DNA from 2 places in the Fictibacillus sp. S7 genome. Region 1 is predicted to be linked to the other one. Evidence: riboswitches for the same ligand, from Rfam matches in the RefSeq annotation. Region 1 holds a riboswitch; the other holds the start of a gene.
What was found. Region 1 has a riboswitch for S-adenosylmethionine ahead of mtnW (2,3-diketo-5-methylthiopentyl-1-phosphate enolase). Riboswitches for the same ligand answer to the same signal wherever they lie in the genome.

Region 1 (11,520 bases):
TCCCTACTCGGTGAGAGGCAACGAAGAAGCATTGGTGGCAACCCCTATCCACTGGCAAGAACTCACTCGTGATCTTCGGCCAGAAGCCTTCCCCTTGCCCATCATCCATCGGCGGGTCCTGGAAAACGGAGATCCGTTTGAAGAATTTGAAAAAGCAAAAACCAGCCAGCCGTTTGGTCCTGTTTTGGATTGGCTGAACGAACAGGGCTTATAAAATAACAGCTCGGCGCTGATCCGGAGCTGTTTTTTATTATATCGATCCCTGCTTTTGAGCTGTTTTTGCTTTACAGGACTGCCGTTCGATCAGACGGTAAGGAACTGCGACTCGCATGGGTTTTTGATCCGGATTTGAAATCAGATCCATTAAGCACACCGCGGCTTCGTAACCGAGCTGGAAAATGTTGATATCCACTGACGTAAGGCCCGGAGTAGAAAAAGCGGCGAGCATGACATTGTTAAAACTGACAACTGAAATATCATCCGGTACTGAAAGCTGCATCTCATTTAGTGTTCTGAGGACCCCAAAAGCCATCAAATCATCCATGACGAGCAACGCCGTTGGAGGCTCATCCAGCGCCAACAACTTTCTGATCGCTTCCTGTCCCCCTTTTTCCAGAAATTCCTCATGGATGATATAGTCCTCACGATAAGGAAGCTGATGGCTTCGTAGTGACTTCTCATAGCCGAGCAACCGGTCAATCGTCACAACCAGTCGTGAGCTCCCTCCTACAAAACCAATTTTTTCATGCCCCAGAGAAATAAGATAGTCCGCTACATCTCTTGATGCCTGAAAATTATCATTGTCAATATGCGTAATGGATTGTTCGTTTTTCAATGGCTTTCCTACAAGAGCAAACGGAAATTTTTTCTCGATCAGATAGTTCATTACTTGGTCATCCACACTTGAATAAAGCAAAAGGATTCCGTCTACCCTTCCGCCTTGAACCATTCGCACGACACCATCATAAATTTCTTCTTCCGTTTTTCCCGTTGACATGTAAAGTGCATATTCCTTTTCATGAACGATCGTACTGATTCCGCGGATCACTTCCGGAAAGAACGGATTCTGAAAAGCTTTGTCAGCAGACCCAGGCAAGACCAGACCAATGGCCTGGGAGGATCGGTTGGCGAGGCTTCTTGCATTGAAATTAGGGTGATACCCCAAATGGTCCATCGCTTCCCTTACTCTCCGTTTCGTTTTTTCAGAAATTCTTGGATTATTGGCTATGACCCGTGAAACAGTGGACGGAGCCACATTTGCCAGTTTAGCGACATCTTTAATGGTAGCGGTCATTGTTATCCTCCTTCCGTCTGTTGTATGTTCTATTTTAATCAAAGGAACGGAAAAAGAACAGCAGACTCCAGTAAAAGCATATTCTTCCTGCTTCCAAATGCGGTATACTACATACAAATTCCATTTTGATTCCAGACGTATTAAGGAGGGAAAATGTGCTAAAAGAAGCTTTGTATCATCGCCCCAAAAACAATTTTGCCTATGCCTATGACGAACAGACCCTTCATATCCGCCTTCGCACCAAAAAGAACGACATCGGGTCCGTACAACTGATTTATGGCGATCCCTACGAATGGAAAGACGGAAACTGGCTGCTAAAGAAAGAACTTATGATAAAAACAGGTTCGGATGTGTATTTTGATTATTACCTGGCTTCCGTACGTCCCGGGTTCCGAAGAATGAGGTACGGCTTCGAGCTCAGCGACGGAAACGAAACATTCGTTTTTACAGAAAAAGGGGTTTTCGAATCAGCACCAACGAATGACATCGCACCCTATTTTTGCTTTCCCTTCCTGCATCCAGTGGACGTTTTTAAGGCTCCCGACTGGGTAAAAAACACGGTCTGGTATCAAATCTTTCCCGAGCGGTTTGCCAATGGCACCTCCTCCAATGACCCGGAGGGGACGCTGGCCTGGGGTTCCTCCGAGCCCACTCCCGCCAACTTTTTCGGAGGAGACTTTCTAGGCGTCCTGCAGCATCTTGACCATCTTTCGTCTCTTGGCATAAGCGGTATTTATTTCACTCCAATTTTTAAAGCAACTTCCAATCACAAATATGATACCATCGATTATTTAGAAATTGATCCACAGTTCGGAACCAAGGAAGATTTTCGGCAGCTGGTTGATGCATGCCATGAAAAAGGCATAAAAGTCATGCTGGACGCCGTTTTTAATCACAGCGGCTTTTACTTTGTCCCATTTCAGGATGTGCTCGTCCACCAGGAGTACTCAAATTATAAGAATTGGTTCCATATCAGGGAATATCCTGTCGTCACTGATCCATTACCGAACTATGACACTTTTGCGTTTGAAAAAACCATGCCAAAGCTAAATACTGCAAATCCTGAGGTCAAAAATTACTTATTAAATGTTGCGAGGTACTGGATCGATGAATTTAATATTGACGGCTGGCGGCTTGATGTAGCCAATGAAGTTGACCATCAATTTTGGCGTGAGTTTCGAAGAACTGTAAAAAGCATCAAAGCGGACGCCTATATTCTTGGCGAGATTTGGCATGATGCCCTGCCATGGCTTCAGGGCGACCAGTTTGATGCGATCATGAACTATCCTTTTTCATCACTGGCCCTGGATTATATTGCCCGCTCCAACATCAATGCGCTGGAATTCACCAAAAAGATATCCGGCATCTTACACTCCTACCCTGAAAATGTAAATGAGGTGATGTTTAACCTGCTGGGTTCACATGACACCGAACGGGTTTTGACTGTAACCGGAGGAAATACAAAAAAGGTTATGCAGCTGTTTGTGCTGCTTCTTTCCTTCCCCGGAACACCCTGCATTTATTATGGTGACGAAATCGGCATGACAGGCGGACGGGACCCGGGCTGCAGGAAATGCATGGAATGGAATCCGGAGGCCCAAAATCATGAATTGTTTGCAGGTCTTCAAAAGTTAATCCGCCTGAAAAAGGAAGTTCCATCGTTCAGTGCTAAAAGCCCCATTTCTTTTCTTACCTCCGAAGACACTCCTGATCTGCTGACCTATGTAAAAGCTGCCGGTGATGAAAAGCTGCTGTTCGCGTTTAATACCTCATCAAGTGAGCTTACGCTGAATCCTGCTCTCTTTGGGTCAGCGGAACCATTGATCAATATCTGGACCAACGAAGCATTAAAATCCGATGAGGCAAGGGTGGAACCTGATGATTTTCTGATAATCAAATGGAAAGCAAACTAAAAAAAGACCGCGGAAGGCGACTCCGCGGCTTTTTCAATCAAGAATGTTGATATTGTATGTGCCAAGCCAGGTTTCGATCTGGGCCAGGTGGGCCATCAGCTGCGGCCCGGTCATCAACTGGCCAAACCACGGGACCTTGAATGCTTCTCCATTGCTATCAATGATATCCTGAACTTTTTCTTTCTTAATCAGCTCCAGAAGTGGAGAAGACGGTTTGTCGATTATGGATTGAAGCCATTCCTTCACACTCAGTGTATAATTCGGATTATGTGTTTTCGGGTAAGGGCTTTTCTTACGGTAGAGTACGTCTTCCGGAAGCAGGCCTTCAAGGGCCTTTCGAAGAAGTCCCTTTTCCCTTCCCTGAAGCATTTTCATTTCCCAAGGGATGTTCCATGCATATTCTACGATGCGATGGTCAGCAAACGGAACACGCACTTCCAGGGATGCCCCCATGCTCATGCGGTCTTTCCGGTCCAGCAACGTGGTCATGAACCAAATCATGTTCAAATAGAAGATTTCCCGGCGCTTTGCTTCTACTCCTGATTCGCCTTCAAGCCTCGGCATTTCTTTCAGTGACTCTTCATAACGCTGTTTTACATAAGATGATAAATTCAGTTTATTCTTCCAGTGCTCATGCAAAAGATTTTCCCGTTCGGCTGTCGAGCTCATCCAGGGGAAAAGCGGCCGGTTCATGACCTCCGGCTTGTGAAACCAGGGATACCCGCCGAAGATTTCATCCGCACATTCTCCGGAAAGTGCAACGGTTGATTGTTCTTTGATCAGCCTGCAAAACCAGATCAGCGAAGAATCTACATCTGCCATTCCCGGCAGGTCTCTTACCATGACGGCTTCCTTCAGGTGATTGACGAGCAGGTCAGTATCGATAATGCAGCTGTGATGAACAGAACCCGTGGCTTCCACCATTTTCTCGATCCATGGGCCATCGGCATTCGGCTGAAAATCACTCGCTTTGAAGTATTTATCATTATCTACATAATCAATACTGAAGGTATGAAGGGGACCCCTGTTTTCCCGTTTAAAATGATTGGCAGCAATAGCCGAAATGGCACTGGAATCCAGACCGCCGGATAAAAAGGTGCAAACCGGTACATCTGCTACAAGCTGCCGTTCAACAGCATCGGTAACCAGGTCTTTGACATTGGACACTGTTTCATCCAAGGAATGCGAATGCTTTTCACTTTTCACGTTCCAGTACCGCCATATCTTCTCACCTGAGCGGTCGAATTTCAACGCATGGCCTGGCCGGAGTTCATTGGTTCCTTTAAACACACCGTGACCCGGGGTTCTGGAAGGTCCGAGTCCGAAAACCTCCTGCAATCCTTCTCGTTCCACTTCCGCTTTTACCTCCGGATGAGCAAGAATGGCCTTCAATTCGGAACCGAACAACAAACGACCGCCCGATAATAAATAAAACAACGGTTTCACGCCAAGACGGTCACGGGCCATAAACAAAGTTTCTCTTTTGGCATCCCAGATGGCAAAAGCAAATATACCGTTAAAATGGTCGATGCACGCTTCTCCCCATTCGATATACGAGATTAATAACACCTCGGTGTCTGAATGGCCTTCAAAACGATATCCTTTTTTCAGCAATTCTTTCCGCAAATCTTCCGTATTGTAGAGTTCCCCGTTATAGCAAATGGTGAAGGTCGCCTCTTTCGCTTCTCGGGTCATCGGCTGCGCGCCGCCCTCCAGATCCACTACAGCCAGCCTCGCATGGCCAAATCCAACGTGTGTCTGACTCCAAACATTCAACGCATCCGGTCCCCGTTTGGAAAGGGTCGCCGCCATTTTTATCAAGGTTTTATTTTCATGTGAAATGTTGCGCTGCCAGTCAATCCATCCCGTTATTCCACACACCATTATCACCCTTTCTCGAACTGAGCTGATTTCTCCAGACATAAACGCCCAATACTTACTTTATGCAGCGAAGGAATAATGGTTCATTTTTTCAAGGATTGAAAACCTGTCAAACTACCATATATAATAGATACAATACTAGTGAACGCAGGTGAAGCTATGCCACAGTCCAAAGCATTCCGATTCGGTTATGCGATTCTATTGATCTTTCTAATTATTCTAACCGGAACTAAGATTCATTTTGTTTTCCGCCCGCTCGTAGTTCTTGTCCAGACTCTTTTTTTTCCGTTCTTGCTGGCGGGGGTACTGTATTACTTGTTCAGGCCGATCGTTAACTTTCTTCATAAACGAAAGGTGCCAAGGTCCCTTTCGATATTACTTATTTATTTAGCGGCCATTGGATTGTTTGTTCTGCTCTCCTATGCCGTTGGCCCTGTTCTGCAGCGCCAGATCAACAGTTTGATCCATAATACACCGGGACTGATCGATGCGATCCGGGGGAAAGTGGTAGAGCTGCAAAACAATGAATGGGTAAACCGTATTCTTGAAAACAGCCAGTTCAGCGTCAATGACATTTCGGATAAGGTAACAAACTATCTGTCCAAAAGTGCTTCGATGATCGGAACAAGTGTGACAAACTTTATCGGTGTGCTCACGAACATTATCATGGTGTTTGTTACCGTTCCTTTTATCCTCTACTACATGCTGAAGGAAGGGGAAAAAGCACCAAAGATGGTCCTTCGTCTTCTTCAGCCGACACAGCGAAAAAACGGCACAAAAATTTTGGCCGACATGGATATGGCACTGAGCTCTTATATTCAGGGCCAGATTTTGGTCAGTATATGTGTGGGAATTCTTTTGTATATCGGTTATCTGATTATCGGGATTGACTACTCATTGCTGCTCACGGTCATCGCCATGTTTACGAACGTCATTCCTTTTCTGGGGCCGATCATCGGGGTAATTCCTGCATTGATTGTGGCGGTCATTGATTCACCATTCATGATTGTTAAAGTGCTCATTGTTATGGTCATTGCACAACAGATTGAAGGAAATATCATTTCTCCGCAAGTGATGGGGAAAAAGCTTGATATCCATCCTTTGACCATTATTTCCATACTCCTTGTTTCAGGCTCCCTTGGCGGCCTTTTGGGTCTTATTCTTGCTGTTCCTGTCTATGCCGTGCTGAAGGTTATCGTTCTTCACACCTACAGCCTGATCAAGCTTCGTAAAGAACAATCGATTGAACAGGACAAAAAAATTATTTCCTAATACAAATGACGTGCTGAAATCAGCACGTCATTTGCTGTTGCTCTGCGGCACTCACCGCTTTTTTCTCCAAACAAATCATACACCATGCCCCTTCTTTTATGATGGGTCTGGTTTCTTCGATTTTGAATCCGCTTTGAACATGCGATGCTTTGCTTTGTTTTTCAATGACTAAGGTTTCAACATTGGACCTGGCCAGTTTCAGTCCCAGTGTCAAACCGGCAACTCCCCCGCCAATGATAACCACCTGATATACCATTCTCTTCCTACACCACCTTTATGACAATAACTACCACCATCCCACCCTGTATAAACCTTAAAAAAAGTATAAAAAAAACTGCCACAAAAGGTTTCCTTCCTTCATGGCAGCATGTCGTTTTATTTTGCGGGGGCTTCCTGTTTGTCGTAAATCGGAACCCAGCCTTCTTTGGATTTAAAGATTCGGACTGCCACCACTTGGCGGTCGTCCATCAATGTAAAGTAATGGCGGTAATTTTCAGGAACGGAAATCAGGTCGCCCGGCTCTAGTTCTACATCAAAAAAACGGCCTTCCGGACCTTCAATGGCAAAAATACCATGTCCGCTAACAATAAACCGTACTTCATCATCGGAATGATGATGTTCGGCCAAAAAGTTCTGCAGTAGCTCATCAAGATTTGGTGTATCCGGGGACAATGAGATAACATCCTCGGTCACGTATCCTCTGCGCTTGGATAGTTCATCGATTTCACTTCTGAACACCTGGATCACTTCTGCCTTTTCCTCATCGGATAACGAATAGTTTTCTTTCAGATGAGACGGCAGCTTTGCAATATCCCAGTTTTCATAGATTACACCCTGGCTTTCCAAATAACCGCTTACTTTGTCCAGCTCTTCCACTCGTTCATTATTATCATGAAAACGTAATTGTGCCATATTGGCATCCCCCTTTAAATTATTTTTTGGCTTTAAAATGCATACTGAGGCTGAAGCAATCTCATTTTGACGTGGTAGGAAAAAAGGAACTCCAATGCCTCAAGATATTTTTTGGCTTCAAATCCATTTTTACCCCATACTGTAACTCCGTGATTTCTGATCAGAACGGCTTTTGTATCTTGAGTAATGGCTTCAGCAAAACGTTCTGCAAGAACAGACAAATCTGCCGGATTCTCAATGATCGGCACAGTAAAGGATCCATCTTCTTCCCAGATGTTAATTGCCTTGATCAATTCCTGCCCACGGAAGGTGATTTCCCCCTGATCGCCATACAGCTCGGAAATAATATTGTTATCGACAGTATGAATATGCAAGCAACACCCCGCATCGGTATGCTGATACACTTTTGCATGCAAACCGGTTTCAGCTGAAGCACGCAGATGGGTTTCTTCTACGGAATTGCCCGAAACATCCACCAAAACAAAATCTTCATTTGTTCGTTTCCGTTTATCCTTGCCGCTTGCAGTCACCAAAAAAGTAATGGGATCGCCACTAACCTTGATGGACAAATTTCCACTTGTACCCGGAAACCAGTCCCGTGAAGCCAGTTCATCCTTAACATCAGCCAGCTCTTTCCACAATTCCCCCAATGATCTCAAATGCTCACTTCCTTTATTTGCAGATACGAAATAATGTCATAAAACGTAGTGAAAGGTTCAAAAGCAATGTTTTCCTGTTCACACTTCTCTTTCAAAAAGTCCCTTGCAAACACCTTGTCTGCCATTTTGGCAGCCTGTAAATCGGTGATGGAATCTCCGATCACGATTTTTCTGTACGAAGCGGAATCAAAGCTTCTTAAGATAGCCGGTTTGCAGCATCCGCAATCATTGCTGCACTGACTGTCACAGCTGTGCGGCCAAAGAATTTCGATGGTCTCTCCTGCAAACGAACTGCCATTGCAATAGATCTGTTCCTCGTCCACTATATTTTTAAGAATCGGATAAACAAAAAAATCAATTCCTCCGCTTACCACGTACAATGGGATGCTCTGGTCTTTCGTATACTGAACAAATTCTTCAAATCCATCCCTGATTTTTGCTGTGGAAAGAACGTACTGAATGATTTCCTCTTTTTGGCTGGAAGGAATAAGAGAAAAGAGCTGTCCGACTCCTCCCCTGATGGATACTTCCTGATTCAGTATTTTATCCTTGATCGGCTCCCATCCTTCGGGAGCAAAGTTTTTCATGATGTCAATGATGTTGTCTTTTTCGGTAATGGTTCCGTCAAAATCACAAAAGATAATCCGTTCTCTGCTCATGATTTCACCAGACCGCCCCATAGATTCAATGCGGCTTTCAGCGGATCGCTCTCCTCGCTGATCTGCTCCAGCGATTTGTTAAGCAGCAAGCCATCAATCGCATCGCGGAACGCTTTTCCTCCGGCAACGGCTCCTCCTGGATGCCCGTGAACTCCGCCGCCGGCATTAATAATGCTGTCGATGCCAAAGTCCTGAAGCAAAAGAGGGGTCAATCCCGGATGAATTCCGGCTGACGGCACTGGGAAAGCACCTTTCCAGTTTATATGCTTTTCTGTCAGCTCTGCAGCGATGCCAACAGCGTCTTCTTTCCTGAGGGCTACGCTGCCATATGGCGACGGAAACAGCACCAAGTCCGCTCCAGCAAGCCGAAGCAGCTTCCCTAAAAGAAGCCGGTTGGAAATGCCATAAAACTCGGATGGTGTCAGTGCACCTGAAACGGCCGGGTGAGCCATGATGGGCAGATTAATTTCAGGATCCTCTGCCAGGCTTTGCAGCACATCCAGTCCGTAGGCAAAAACATTGAGCAACAGGGCGCTTGCCCCGAGCTCGGCTGCACGTTTCGCTTTGTCTTTTAATTCAAATGTCCGTCCCGTTAAATTAACGGCATACAGTGTTTTATGGCCAGTCTCCTCTTCCGTTTCGGCCAGTACTTGTTTGGCTGTTTTAATACGTTCTTCAAATGGGGTCCGCGGATTATCGAACAGGATTTCATCATCCTTGACCAAATCAACGCCGCCAAGTGCCTGTTCTCTCAGCTGATGTTTAAAGTAGTCCATATCTCTGCCGATCACAGCCTTGAAAATGCTCATGAGCAGCGGACGTTCATAAACTCCGAGCTGATTTCGAATCCCATCAATTCCAAAGGATGGCCCTGGAAATTCGCTGCTTAAGTCTTCCGAAAATTCCAGATCGATAAGTTTTACCTCGCCATCCAGTGAAAGCTTTCCAAAAACGGTGGTTAAGATCGCTGGAAGGTCAGGAGAAAAGTTTGCAGCAGGATAAGAGATTTTCAGAAGTGCCTGTTTTCTGGGCGAACCAAAGTATTGGTTTACCCGTGCATCTTCCGGCAATTCAATGATCTCTGCCACACTGCCTTTATGATTTTTAAGCTGCTCCTTTTGCAGATCCGGAAGATCGGTCCAGGAGCCGACGGTTAACCCCAGCGCAATTCCTTCCGCTTTTTTTTCAAAATTTCCTTTAGGATCATGAACAAGATAGGTCGCAGTTACTGATGCCATGATGTATCCCTCCAAAACATTAATTCACACGAAAAAACCTCTTCCCGAGGGAAGAGGCATTATAGACATAAGGATGCCGCTTCCTCTCATCTCCCAGCATGCGCTGCAAGATTTAGCACCGTGTAAATCCTTAGGATAACCGGTTGCCGGGCTTCATCGGGCTAGTCCCTCCACCTGCTCTTGATAAGAGAAAATGTTCATATTACTTCGAATGTTAGAATTACTTGTGATTATGACAGGTTATAAAAAATCTGTCAATCCAATTATAGCTTAGAAAATATTTAATGCGCGGATTCGATCTGCCGCTTCTTTCAAGCGCTCTTCATCCGTAAGAAGGCCCACTCTTACATAGCCTTCTCCCTCTTTGCCAAATCCGATGCCCGGAGCGACCACAACATGTGCCTCATTCAGCAAGTAATCTGCAAAACTCTCTGAAGTATGTCCTTCAGGCACGGGAAGCCAGCAGAAAAAGGACCCTCTGGGTGCCTTAACATCCCACCCGAGTTCCTGCAACCCTGAAATAAAAACATTTCTTCGCTTTTCGTACATGTCGGCAAGCTCCCTGACACAATCCTGCGCCCCAAGCAATGCCTTTGCCGCTGCTTCCTGTACCGCCGGAAACAGGCTGACATAAAAATGATCCTGAAGCAGATTAATGCTTTCTATCACACTCTCATTTCCAATCGCAAAACCGACTCTCCAGCCTGCCATATTATACGTTTTACTCAATGTATAAATCTCAATTCCCTGTTCTTTGGCACCATGCGTCTGCAAATAACTGACGGGCTTTTCTCCATCAAACCCAATGGCTCCGTAGGCAAAGTCATGAACGACCAGAATATCATGCTTTTTGGCAAAGTCCACGGTTTCCTTGAAAAATTGCGGAGTGGCAACACCTGCTGTTGGATTGTTTGGATAGTTGAGGAACATTAATTTGGCACGGTCGGCCGTTTCTTTATCAATTTCGTTATAGTCGACAAGAAAGTCATTTTCCTCTTTCAGCGCCATCATGCTCATTTCTGCTTCCGCCATGGCGACGCCTGACCAATAATCCGGATAACCCGGATCCGGAACTAAAGCAGTATCTCCTTTGTTCAGAAAACACTGTGCAACTTCTACGAGACCAGCTTTTCCGCCAAACAGCACAGCCACTTCTTTTTTGGGATCAACCTCTACCCCAAACTCATTTTTATAGTAAACAGCTACCGCTTCTTTCAAAAAATCATATCCCCGAAAAGGAGAATATTTGTGGTACTGAGGATTAACCGCTGCCTCTTGCAAGGCAGCAACAATATGAGGAGGTGTCGGCTGGTCAGGGTTTCCCTGTCCGAGATTAATCACATCATGCCCCTGTGCGGCAACCGCACTCACTTTTCCCACAAGCTTGGCAAAAAATTGTTCAGGCAGGCGTTTTAACGCATCTGCTTGCTGGAAACGTTTCACATTCACACATCCTGTCATTCGTAATTTTCTTGAAATTCTAATCCAATATGTTATACGCTTATTGAAAATCTGTCAAAACGTTTTAATGGGGGATACGCATGAAACTGAATGTAGCACTGATCCAAATGGACATCCAGCTCGGATTGCCGGAAGAGAATATTAAGAAAGCCGTACAAAGAATTGAAGAAGCCTCAAAACAAAACGCAGATATCGTCGTACTGCCGGAACTCTGGACGACCGGCTATGATT
Region 2 (11,520 bases), 2.5 Mb from region 1:
ACATTTTGGCCAGCTTTTAAAATACCCTTCAATTCTTTCACCTCTTCTAGTACCTCTATAAACAGTAGGTCTTCTTAGATCGTTTGTTGCAGCTGTGAATAATCGCACCTGTAAATTTTAGTCTATTTTATTATAAATAGCAAAAGTGAAAATATGATGAAAAGCGAAGATTTAATTTTATTTTTGTTTATTTTTTCTTAAAATAGGCTCGTTTACCCGTCCTTTTCGCTTATTATTGCGGAATTTTAATTGTAAAAACGCTTCCTTTGCCTTGCTTGCTCCTAACATGGATCCATCCGCCGTGAGAATCGACAATCCATTTGGCGATCGCAAGCCCCAGCCCGTGTCCCCCGAATTGTTTTGAGCGGGATTTTTCTGTTCTGTAAAACCGTTCGAAAATATGAGCGCGTTCTTCCGGCTGTATCCCTATTCCCTCATCTTCAACCGAAATAACAAGAAATTTTAATTTTTCTTTACGTTCCATTTTCGAATCCAGTTGGACTTCCGCTCCCTCCGGAGAATACTTTATGGCGTTTTCAAGCAGGATATAAAGCAGCTGATCCAGCCGTTCCCTGTTTCCGTACACAAACAGCCGGTTCTGCACATTCATCTTTAATGTTATACGCTTTTCGGCGGCAAGGGTTTCAATGGATTTTATGACCTTTTCCGACAGCTCTTGAAAATCAAATACCTCTTTTACCAATTCGGTATTTTCCGCATCCGAGCGGGCAAGCGTAAGCAAATCCCCGACAAGCTTAATCATGCGCTTTACTTCATATTTCATATTGGAAAGAACAGAATGTGAAAATTCATCTTCGTTTAATTTCTTTTCCATTTCCAGTGCATTGATGGAAGAAAGCAACACACTCAAAGGCGTTCTGAGCTCGTGAGAGGCATCTGCGGCAAACTGGCGCTGTTTCGTATAGGAGCGAGAAATGGGAGACATCGCTCTTCGGGACATAAAATAGCTGGTAAAAAAGGCAACAAAAGCAAAAACAACAAGTAGGACCGCAAAAATATTTAAAAGACGGTCAAACAATTCCACCCGGTTGGAAATACTTTTACCTACATATAAAATACCTATAAACTCATTGCCCTTGTAAATTTTTCTTCCAGCCATCATCAAGTCGATGTGCCGGTTGTTCGGGCTTTCTTCCCAAGGCACATAATAAGTGACATTCAATTTCTCGTATTTAATCTCATTCGGATCCGGGTTCCATCCTTCAAGCTTTCGGTAAAGCTTCGGACGGAGCTTGTGATAGAGCTCATCCCCCGTCAAAAGCTTCCCTTTCGCATCGACCACATAATAGAAAAACTGTTCATCCGACAGCATGACAAAATTCTGAATGGAGGGTTTTTTCCCCTTTATCAGTTTTTCCTTGATGACCGTAACTTCCTGATCCACAAGTTTCTTCAACTGGGTCTCCTGGTTGTTGACGATTACACCGTACATCAAAAAATATACAATCACCATAAACAAGATCAAAAACAGCATAAGAATTCCCGTATAAATCATGGTCAGCCGCCATTGTGTCCGGCTGATTAAATTCAAATTTCTTAAGGGGTTCCAGCGGGCGATGAAATTAATTTTCAAGACGATATCCCACCCCGCGGACACTTTCAATGACTTCCTTTTTCGTCAGCTTTACCAACTTTTTACGAAGCAATTTTACTGTAGCATCCACCGTTTTAGCAGAAACATCGGCATCAATTCCCCATACCCTGTCCAAAATGGTTTCCCGTGGAAGAACTTGCCCTTTATTGCGGACAAGCAGATCAAACAACTGAAATTCTCTTGGTGTCAGTTGAATTTCCCGCTTGGAGGAGTTCACTTTATAACTGGTCCGATTCAAAACAATATCAAAGATCACAACCTTTTCTTCAACAATGGGAGCAAAGTTTCTTCTGGAAAGTGCACGAAGCCTGGCCAAAAGTTCATCAATTTCGAACGGCTTGACCAAATAATCATCAGCACCTGCATCCAGGCCATTGATCCGATCCTGTACCGCATCTTTTGCGGTAAGCATTAAAATCGCCTGGGAGCAGCCCCCGTTTCTCAATCGCCGGCACACGTCCAGGCCGTTTTGTCCCGGCATCATCCAGTCGAGAATCAGAATATCAAACTCACGGGCAAGAGCTGCCTCATAGGCATCCTCACCATTGGTCACCCACTCCACATGATAGTCATTTTTTTTGAGCATATGGACAATTAACTTTCCAAGATGGATATCGTCTTCAGCAACAAGAATGTTCATGAAAAGCAGGCTCCTCTTCTTTTATCATTTCAACAATTGATGATAGCATATTTACTGCCCGGAAGAACGAAAATCCTGACGAATTCACATATTTCCGTGTTTTATCGTTCTTCAATTTTCAACAGTTTTAAAAAAAAATGGTAGACAAAAACCACGTTAGGTGACATAATCAAAATATCAAACGAACATATGTTCCTGTAAACTCCATCAAAAAAAGCCGGTGATCATCACCGGCATCAATCATCTACGATTTAAACACGTGCTCTACAACCTGTTTGGTTGCATTTCCTTTTTCCCATCCGCAAAATTTTTCATAAAAACATTCATAGTTGCCTTTATACTGTTCCATCACTTCATCAATATTTTCAATCGTGCGAATCACATCTTCACTGTCCCTTAAAAGCGGACCTGGAACTTCCTCTTCCAAATTAATATAAAACCCTCTGAGTGTATCCCGATACTTTTCCAGATCGTAGAAAAAAATAAAATATCTTGGGATTAAATAGGCATAAAAATCCTTTATCACTTTTTTCTTTAAAAAGGTTTCAACCTCCTCAAATCCGGAAATATAAACAAGCAACAATGGTAATATAATCACAAAAATTCAAATTTCGTACATATATCGAATAAGACATATTACCCCTTCTTTCGACAGCAGGCAGGGATTGACTAAAAAAAACAAGAAAACCACAGTAAAACAAAGAAGAAAGGAGAATGGTGATGAGCAATGAAGTGCTAAAAAAACACATTCACCAGCATTTCAACAGAAAAAAGATCAAGGATGAGCAGCTTGAAACACTGCTGGTACGTTTCATCCTATCCGTTAAAAAGGAAAAATAATGACAAAAAAGGAGCCTTAGGGACTCCTTTTTTTATGCCGATGTGCTTTCATTGTTATGATGCTGGATCTGTCTTCCAAAATGTTTAGACAAAACAAAACCATAGACCGATGCAAGGATCTGCTGAAACAGCATCCCGATCACGACAGGTACGGCTGTCAAAGGGGAAAAATAAGTGAGGGCAATAACTGAACCCGCACTGATGTTTCTCATTCCACCGCAGAAAACCATGGAAACCATTGTTTCTTTATCATATTTCAGCAAAATACTGACTAAAAAAGACACTAAATATCCGCTGGCTGCAATGAAAAAGACAATGATTCCAATCCACACCAGTTTTTTATCCGCATGCTTCAGATAAGGAGCTGCCACCGATGCATTAATCGCGACTACAACTGCCATACAAATTTTCGATATAGGGGCTATCCGTTTTCCTAACGTCAATTTGATGTTTCCCTTCGTCTTGTGATTTAGAATCATACCCACAATGGAAGGAATGACAATCATAATCAGCAGGTCCTTGACCATTGGCCATACCTTGATGGCTACAGACTCTCCGACAAAGAGAGAAAGACTGTATGGAACCACAAGAGGCGATAACAATGTATCAATTAATATGATGGATAAAGCAAGGGTGCTGTTTCCTTTATAAATAGAAACCCACATGCTGCTCGTGATTCCGCATGGAATGACCATAGCAAGCACCAGTCCAGTAATGGTGTAAGGATCCGTGGGAAACGCTATGTGTCCCACTGCCCAGGCCCACAAGGGCATAAAAACGTGCAGAATGGCCAACCCAATAAAAATGGGGACAGGACGAGACAACGTATTGCGCAAATGGGTAAAATTTGAGCCAAGGCTGCCCGAAAATGTCATAAACGCAAAAATCCACGGAACGAGAAACAGAAAGTTTTTTAGCTCATGTGTCAAAAGCATGCCCAAGAGTACACTGACCGGGGTAATGAGTGGCATGAATCGCTCTAGCTGATGATTGATCTTTTCTAACACGCTTAACCTTCTTCCTAATCATTCTAATAATTTACTATGTTATTATTTTACAATATATAAGATTTAATGCCAACATACTCAGAAGAAAAGGCAGGGACAAATGCATTATTTTTGATACCTTTTTTGAATTGGTTCATATTCTATAATCAACTTATCTTATACAATTGACAAACTATTAAAAATATCATACATTAAATTAAAATGATATACTTCTTATCCAGAGAGGCGGAGGGAATTGACCCTGTGAAGCCTCGGCAACAGACTCCCCTATGAGCACTGTGCCAACTTCAACAAGCTGCTGGCTTGAAAGATAAGAAATGTGTTGACGTGATTCGTTCATTCAACTCCTTCTTATGTTTCTATAAGAAGGGGTTTTTATTTAACTTTAATTCCTACTAAAAAGATAAGATTAGTTAATTATAAAGAATTGAGGAGTTGTTCATATGGAAAAGCAAGGTTGGTTTCTATGGAAGGATTGCAAGTTAACCGCCACCGTTCATTATCCCCGGCACACTTTAGGAATTCTCCAGGCCAAATTGCCGATTGTCATCATCTGCCATGGTTTTACAAGCAACCGAATCGGTGTGGACCGCCTCTTTGTTAAAACGGCCCAGCAGCTTTCCGCGAGCGAGTTTGTCGTTTTGCGTTTTGACTATGCCGGCTGTGGAGAAAGCGAAGGCAGCTATGGAGAAAATACATTTCAAGATTTAATCAGTCAGACACAGGCTGCTATTGATTATGCCTCAAAGCTGCCCTGCGTCGATTCCAGGGAGATCATTCTCCTTGGCCATAGTTTGGGAGGAGCCGTGGCGGTTCAGACTGCGGCAGTCGATCCGAGGGTAAAAGACCTGATTCTCTGGGCTTCGGTAGGAAATCCCTACGATGATATCGTGAATATTATTGGAAAGGATGAATGCCAAAGTTTAACGACAAAAGGGTATGTTGATCATCTGGGATATTCATTAAAAGCTGATTTTCTCCATTCCCTTCAATCCTACCATCCCATGAAGGAGCTGGCACAGTTTACAGGTGACATTTTACTTCTCCATGGAACAGAGGATAAAGACATTCCAAGCGTATACTGCACCCAGTTCTATGACAGCTGCTCCCATAGAATTCATGGAACTAGTGAATTGAAGCTCATTAAAGGAGCGAATCATACCTTTTCTTCTATCCATCATTTTAATGAACTTCTTGCCCAAACATTGAACTGGCTTAACCGCCAGTCAGCCACAGACCGCATCACGATCTAATCGATCATGATGCTTTTTTTATTGAAAAACACTCTGTGAGTAAATAACGTAGTATAATAACTTTTGTGATTTTACAAATCATCGGCAATACATAGATAGAGGAGAGAAAGAAGATCGTGGAAAAAAATCCCCTTAAAAAGCTGCTCAGTATAGCAATGGTATGTTTACTAGCTGTGTTGGCTGCCGCATGCTCACCGGTTCAGGAGAGCAGCAGTCCCGATGGGCAGAGCGCTTCGATTAAAGGCACACCAGCAACTGTCACATATGTAGTAGATGGAGATACACTCGATGTTAAATTCAAGAATGGAAAAACAGAACGTGTCCGTATGCTGCTAGTGGATACTCCCGAAACGAAACACCCAAGGCTTGGTGTTCAGCCATTCGGTCCGGAGAGCTCAAAATTTACAAAAACACAGTTAACCGGTAAAAAAGTAGGCGTTGAGCTGGATATTTCCGAACGTGACAAGTATGGGAGACTGCTTGCTTACATATGGATTGGCAAACAAAACTTTAACCAGCTGCTTTTGGAAAAAGGACTGGCCCGGGTCGCTTATGTGTATCCGCCCAATACAAAATATGTAGACCAGTTCCGCGCCACACAGGAAAAAGCCCAGCAAAAAGGGGTTGGCATCTGGTCCATCGAGAACTATGCCCAGAAGGACGGTTTTCATGAAAATTCCAAGAGCCCATCTTCTAATGAAAACAAACAGCCTGCCAATCCCCCTTCAAATGAGAAACCCAAAGGAAAATGCAACATTAAAGGAAATAAGCAGTCGATGATCTACCATGTTCCCGGCGGCCAATCTTATGATGTAACAAAAGCCGAGGTCATGTTTTGCTCAGAGGCAGAAGCCCAAAAAGCCGGTTACCGAAAAGCAAAAAGATAAGACGCCAGACGGGAAAAGCCGGGATCAGCTAAAACGCGCTGATCCGGCTTTTTTACTTGGTGCCAATAACCACCGTTGCTTGGAGCTCTGAGGAACAGACCACTGTTGAACTCAGGCCCTGCTCCTGAAAAATCCGCCATGTTTCTGCTGATTGGCGGGAGCTTGTTTCCATGAGCAGACTTCCTCCAGGTGCGAGCCAGGATCCTGCTTCAATCGTTGCCCTCCGCTGGATATCATGTCCGTCCAAGCCGCCATCCAGCGCTATCCGGTCTTCATACATACGCGCTTCTGCCGGAAGAGATGACACTGCATTCGTAGGAACGTAAGGGGCGTTTACCACAAGAACATTCACGCTTCCAAGCAAGACTTTTGGCAGCGGCTCATATAAGTCCCCTTCAAAAACCTTTCCGTCCGCCTTGCTAACATTCCGGCGCGCGCATATTACAGCTGCAGGATCAATGTCAGTTGCGTAAAGCCTGATCCCAGGCTTAAGCTCGGCAAGTACGGCCCCTACCGCTCCTGAGCCGCAGCAAAGATCCACCACAGCATCTCCCGCCCTTATTATCTCTGCAGCCTGATGTACGAGAAACTCGGTACGCCGGCGGGGAACAAATACATGAGAATCTAACTCAATCCGAAATCCGCAAAAATCCGCATGACCCATTACATGCTCAAGAGGCACTCCCTCTGCTCGCTTTTCTGTCATTCTGTCCAGTTCTTCGGGAGACACTGCAGCAGAGAGCAACAGCCGTGCTTCTTCTTCCGCGTAAACACAGCCGGCAGCCCTCAGCCGAGCAGCAATCCCGTCAAAAGCAGTAACTTCCATCAGCAGTCCCCCTTTGCAAATGACTAAAAAAACGACAAACCTACCGTAAAGATAACACCAGAAACCAGGAGCGTGGTCACACAATAGCCCATAATGTCCCTCGCCCCGAGCCCTGCGATCGCCAGTGCGGGCAGCGCCCAAAACGGCTGAGCCATGTTCATCCAGGCTTCACCGTAGGCAATCGCCATGGCAGCAACGCCAGAGTCAACGCCAAGCTCCTTGGCCGCAGGCATGATGAATGGACCTTGTACCACCCAATGTCCGCCGCCTGACGGAACGAAAAAGTTTACAAATCCTGAGCTTAGAAAAGCAAAGAACGGAAAGGTTGAAGGATTGGAAATAGAAATAAACGCATTGGTAATCATTCCGCCCAGTCCAGAAAGCTCCATCATCCCTTGAATACCCGCATAAAACGGAAATTGAATCAAAATGCCTGCGGTACCTTTTGCCGCATTGGAAACAGCATTCATGTAGGAAAGCGGTGTACCATGCAGCAGGAGACCGGTCGTGAAAAACAGTAAATTAACAGTATTTATATCGATTTTAAATCCGTTTTGAACTATGTAATAAACAATATAAGAATATCCGAGAACCGAGATGACCAAGCTCAGCAGCCGACTGTTTTCCATGGAAACCGCAAATGTTTTTTTCGTATCAACAGGAGCAGTGGCGATAGCCGCAGAAACCTCATCTTCTGTTAACAACTTCGGATCAATCCCGATCACATCTTTTCCTGTTGGCATCATCATCTTGGCCATAATCGGCAGAACGATAAGCAGCGCAAGAGTAATAAACAAATTATAGCTCGTAAAAATGGTATGAGTGAGCGGAATCAGTCCTGCCGTTTTTTCCATTGGATTTCCCGGCGTCGCAGCCACAAGGGGAACAGACCCCGATAATCCTCCATGCCAGGTAAGAAACCCGATATAGGCACAAGCAATCAGAAACCGGTAGTCGGATCCCGGTATACGCTTGGCCACTTCCTTTGCAAACAACGCCCCTACAATCAATCCAAAACCCCAGTTGATGAAACAGGCGATTCCGGAGCCTACAACAACAAGAATCACACCCTGTACCGGAGTTTTCGCTACTCCAGCAAGTTTGACCATCCACTTTTTAATAAGCGGGGAGCTCGCAAGTGCATGTCCGGTAACAAGGACAAGGCTCATTTGCATGGCAAAGGCAAGGAGGTTCCAGAATCCAGATCCCCAGAACTCCACCATATCAATAGGGCTATGATGGGTGAAAATTACTCCTGAGAGAAAAAGAACGATTGTAAGGATTAATGCAAACACAAAAGGATCCGGTAAGAACCGTTGAACGAGAGCGGTAAAAAAGTTAGAGAGCGCTTTCATAATTTCGCACGTCCTTTCTGCCTGAACAGGCTGTTTAAGTCTGTGAATAGATGCACTCGTTAACTATTCCGTTTACAAACCTGAAAATCCTGTCTGTTTAACGTAAATCTTGTAAAAAATTATCGAGTCTCACAAACAGAAGGTCTTACAGAACATGTTGATTTATTCATTTACCATTAGCAGAACTTTACCAGTGCTTTTCCTGCTTTCCACCCAGTCATGGGCTGCCGCTGCCTCATCTAGACGAAATTTCTTTCCGATGTTGATTTTCAGCTGGCCCGCTTCCAGTAATTGAAACACATGAGGAGCCATTTTCTGCAGTACTTCAGGCCGCTCTTTTCTTGTGGTTCCAAGGCTGAAGCCCAAAACCGAACGGCAGCTCGAATGCAGCTTGCCGGCTGGAATGGTGCCGTACTCTCCGCACGAATTTCCAAATACCACAAGCTTTCCGTACTTGGCCAGGCAGTCAAAGCTCTGATCCGTTAATTTTTCTCCTACTGAATCAAGAACAATATCGGCCCCTTTTCCATTTGTGAGCTCGTTTACAAGCTGAGAGATATTTTCTTTTTCATAATTAACAACATAATGAGCACCGGCGTCCTTTGCAATTTGCATTTTCTGTTCATTTCCTACCGTCCCAATCACCATTCCTGCTCCAAGGGCAAGGGCTGTCTGTATGGCCGTAGTGCCTACACCTCCGGCTGCAGAATGAATGAGAACCGTTTCCCCTTTTATCATTTTTGCAAGATTAGCCAGAAGGTGATACGAAAGAAAGGAAACAATTCCGCAGGAGCCTGCCGTCTCAAATGTCATATTGTCCGGGATGGGAAATGTCAATTGAGCGTCTGCTCTCATATATTCCGCGTAGGAACCATCATGGGGAAAGGCAAGCACCCTCTGGCCTTCATGGATGTTCAGCACATCAGGACCAACCTTCTCCACAATCCCTGCTGCCTCCAGTCCTGGAATAAATGGAAGATTCCCCTTCCCTTTTGTCCCTACCCTTGCTTTAATATCGGCATAATTGACAGAAGTAGTTTTTACTTTGATTAATACCTGATCGGAACCAATCTGAGGGACAGCTGTTTCCGACCATGTCATGTTTTCTGAACTTCCAAAGTTTTTTACTATAATCGCCTTCAAGTGACTTCCTCCTTTTTTCTTATCGTAACAGAACACTTTAGCCCAAGAGCATGTTTACACAAAAATTTCTCACCTTCTGGTAAACTGGACAAAAACACACAGACAGGATGGGATAAGATGACAGCACGTAAATTGCTCATTGCTCAAAATATTGACGATTCTTATGTGGAAAAGGTACAGAAAATCATTCCCGATTGGACCATTGTGACAGGCAAGGACAAGGAGATTTGGCAAAAGGAAGCTCCTGATGCAGAGATCATTGCCGGCTGGAAAAAAGGAATGGAAGAATACACGCTAGATCGTGAAAATGCGCCCTTAAAATGGGTACAAACCTGGAGTGCCGGGGTTAACAATCTTCCGCTCGACCGCCTTTCCTCCGAGAATATTCAACTGACCAGCGCCAACGGCGTCCATGCTTTCCCTATTTCCGAAACCATTTTTGGGCTCATGCTCGGCCTCACGAGAAAAATACATACATACGTGCGCAACCAGCAATCCAAAACATGGGACCATTCCAACCTGAAGCTTGAAATCCATGGCAAAACCCTGGGCATTCTCGGAACAGGTGCCATCGGACGTGAAACAGCCAAAATTGCCAAAGCCTTTGGAATGAAGGTGCTTGGTATGCGCCATTCGGGAAAACCTGAGCAATATATTGACAGAATGTATACATCTGAAGAGCTGCACGATCTGCTTCCTGAATGTGACTATTTGGTTGTGACCCTTCCATTAACCAAGGAAACGAACCGCATGCTGGGCAAAAAAGAATTTCAGCACATGAAAAACACGGCTTTCTTCATCAATATCGGACGCGGTGACATTGTAGTGGAAGAGGATTTGATCCAGGCACTGAATACCGGAGAAATCGCCGGAGCGGGTCTTGATGTGTTTGAAAAAGAACCGCTTGACAACAACAGTCCTCTTTGGAATATGGAGAATGTCATTATCACTCCCCACACAGCAGGGTCCACCGAGTATTACGACCAGCGCGTCATCGAGGATATTTTTATTCCCAATCTGAAAGACTATCTCGACGATAAATCCCTTTCCATTAATGCCGTGGATTATAATAAAGGATATTAATAGCCCTTACAAAAAGACTGTTGCTTGGGAGCAATTTTCCTGCACCTTCATTGATAAGTTGTTGTAGTGAAAGGTGCGAGATCCTCGAAAATGAAAAAAGCAGCAGCCTGGAAGGGAAAACACCTACTTTTAAGAGCAACAAAAATTACGCAAGAAGCTTTACTTAAAATCGTTCCATGTATAATCCACCGACAAAACCCCGATCGTTTTGTGTTCAAGAGGCTGGCCATCAACTGCCAGTCCCGGGTTTTTGAAGCAGACCAACTCTTTATGGTAGCCAAATTTTTGACAGACCTCCGGCCGGGCTGAATATATTCCGCACCGGTCTTTTTCCATGTCATAAAAGATGCACGTTCCGAAAAAGCGCGTCTGTTGCTCAAGTTCATTCCGTAGTTTACGAGGCATGCTTTTTACTTTCTTTCTGATTTTTTTCAACTCTGTTTCAGTTACCGCTACTGGACCGCAGCATAATCCCTTGCAGCCTTGGCATGGAAGGACGCTCATCCTTTTATTCCTCCTTCTATATAGAACAGCTGAAACATCGATCAGCCGCCAGCAAAAGAAATTTCTACATAGAGCGCCATAATCCTTCCTCCATCTGCCTCCATCCTTTTGTCCCAGCGCCTAAAATAATTCAAAAAACTCTACAAACTTCTGGGACTTTCGTGATATATTATTTGAGCAGTGCAAAATAAGGAAAGGCTGTGAATCTATGTCATTTACTGGAACTTTCAAGAAGTTACTGGCCTCATCTCTCGCCATTGGACTAGTTTCCTCTCAATTGGCTAACCCAACGGTTGCGGCAGCAAAACCTGCCAAGAAATCTGCGCCAAAAGAACCATTTAAAATATCCGCTCCATATGTGGATTTC

Region 2: it holds a riboswitch for S-adenosylmethionine, as region 1 does, so the genes downstream of both, DMO16_RS20075 (alpha/beta hydrolase family protein) here and mtnW (2,3-diketo-5-methylthiopentyl-1-phosphate enolase) in region 1, are expected to answer to the same signal.

What each region holds. Positions count from the first base shown of each region.
Region 1 covers NZ_QJKL01000001.1:1,454,862-1,466,381, forward strand. The annotation lists gene ligD (non-homologous end-joining DNA ligase) at 1-214, shown strand, start outside; gene DMO16_RS07405 (LacI family DNA-binding transcriptional regulator) at 251-1,294, opposite strand; gene DMO16_RS07410 (glycoside hydrolase family 13 protein) at 1,450-3,207, shown strand; gene asnB (asparagine synthase (glutamine-hydrolyzing)) at 3,241-5,091, opposite strand; gene DMO16_RS07420 (AI-2E family transporter) at 5,248-6,360, shown strand; gene DMO16_RS07425 (FAD-dependent oxidoreductase) at 6,380-6,616, opposite strand; gene DMO16_RS07430 (1,2-dihydroxy-3-keto-5-methylthiopentene dioxygenase) at 6,736-7,272, opposite strand; gene DMO16_RS07435 (methylthioribulose 1-phosphate dehydratase) at 7,305-7,931, opposite strand; gene DMO16_RS07440 (2-hydroxy-3-keto-5-methylthiopentenyl-1-phosphate phosphatase) at 7,928-8,590, opposite strand; gene mtnW (2,3-diketo-5-methylthiopentyl-1-phosphate enolase) at 8,587-9,828, opposite strand; SAM riboswitch class I at 9,912-10,018, opposite strand; gene DMO16_RS07450 (pyridoxal phosphate-dependent aminotransferase) at 10,099-11,271, opposite strand; gene DMO16_RS07455 (carbon-nitrogen family hydrolase) at 11,370-11,520, shown strand, end outside.
Region 2 covers NZ_QJKL01000001.1:3,926,477-3,937,996, reverse strand. The annotation lists gene DMO16_RS20100 (LTA synthase family protein) at 1-32, opposite strand, end outside; gene DMO16_RS20095 (sensor histidine kinase) at 233-1,594, opposite strand; gene DMO16_RS20090 (response regulator transcription factor) at 1,584-2,255, opposite strand; gene DMO16_RS20085 (CDP-glycerol glycerophosphotransferase family protein) at 2,500-2,781, opposite strand; gene DMO16_RS20080 (bile acid:sodium symporter family protein) at 3,128-4,102, opposite strand; SAM riboswitch class I at 4,313-4,419, shown strand; gene DMO16_RS20075 (alpha/beta hydrolase family protein) at 4,546-5,355, shown strand; gene DMO16_RS20070 (thermonuclease family protein) at 5,472-6,242, shown strand; gene DMO16_RS20065 (putative protein N(5)-glutamine methyltransferase) at 6,295-7,068, opposite strand; gene DMO16_RS20060 (TIGR00366 family protein) at 7,092-8,423, opposite strand; gene DMO16_RS20055 (quinone oxidoreductase family protein) at 8,586-9,566, opposite strand; gene DMO16_RS20050 (D-2-hydroxyacid dehydrogenase) at 9,684-10,649, shown strand; gene DMO16_RS20045 (YkgJ family cysteine cluster protein) at 10,809-11,153, opposite strand; gene DMO16_RS20040 (bifunctional 2',3'-cyclic-nucleotide 2'-phosphodiesterase/3'-nucleotidase) at 11,362-11,520, shown strand, end outside.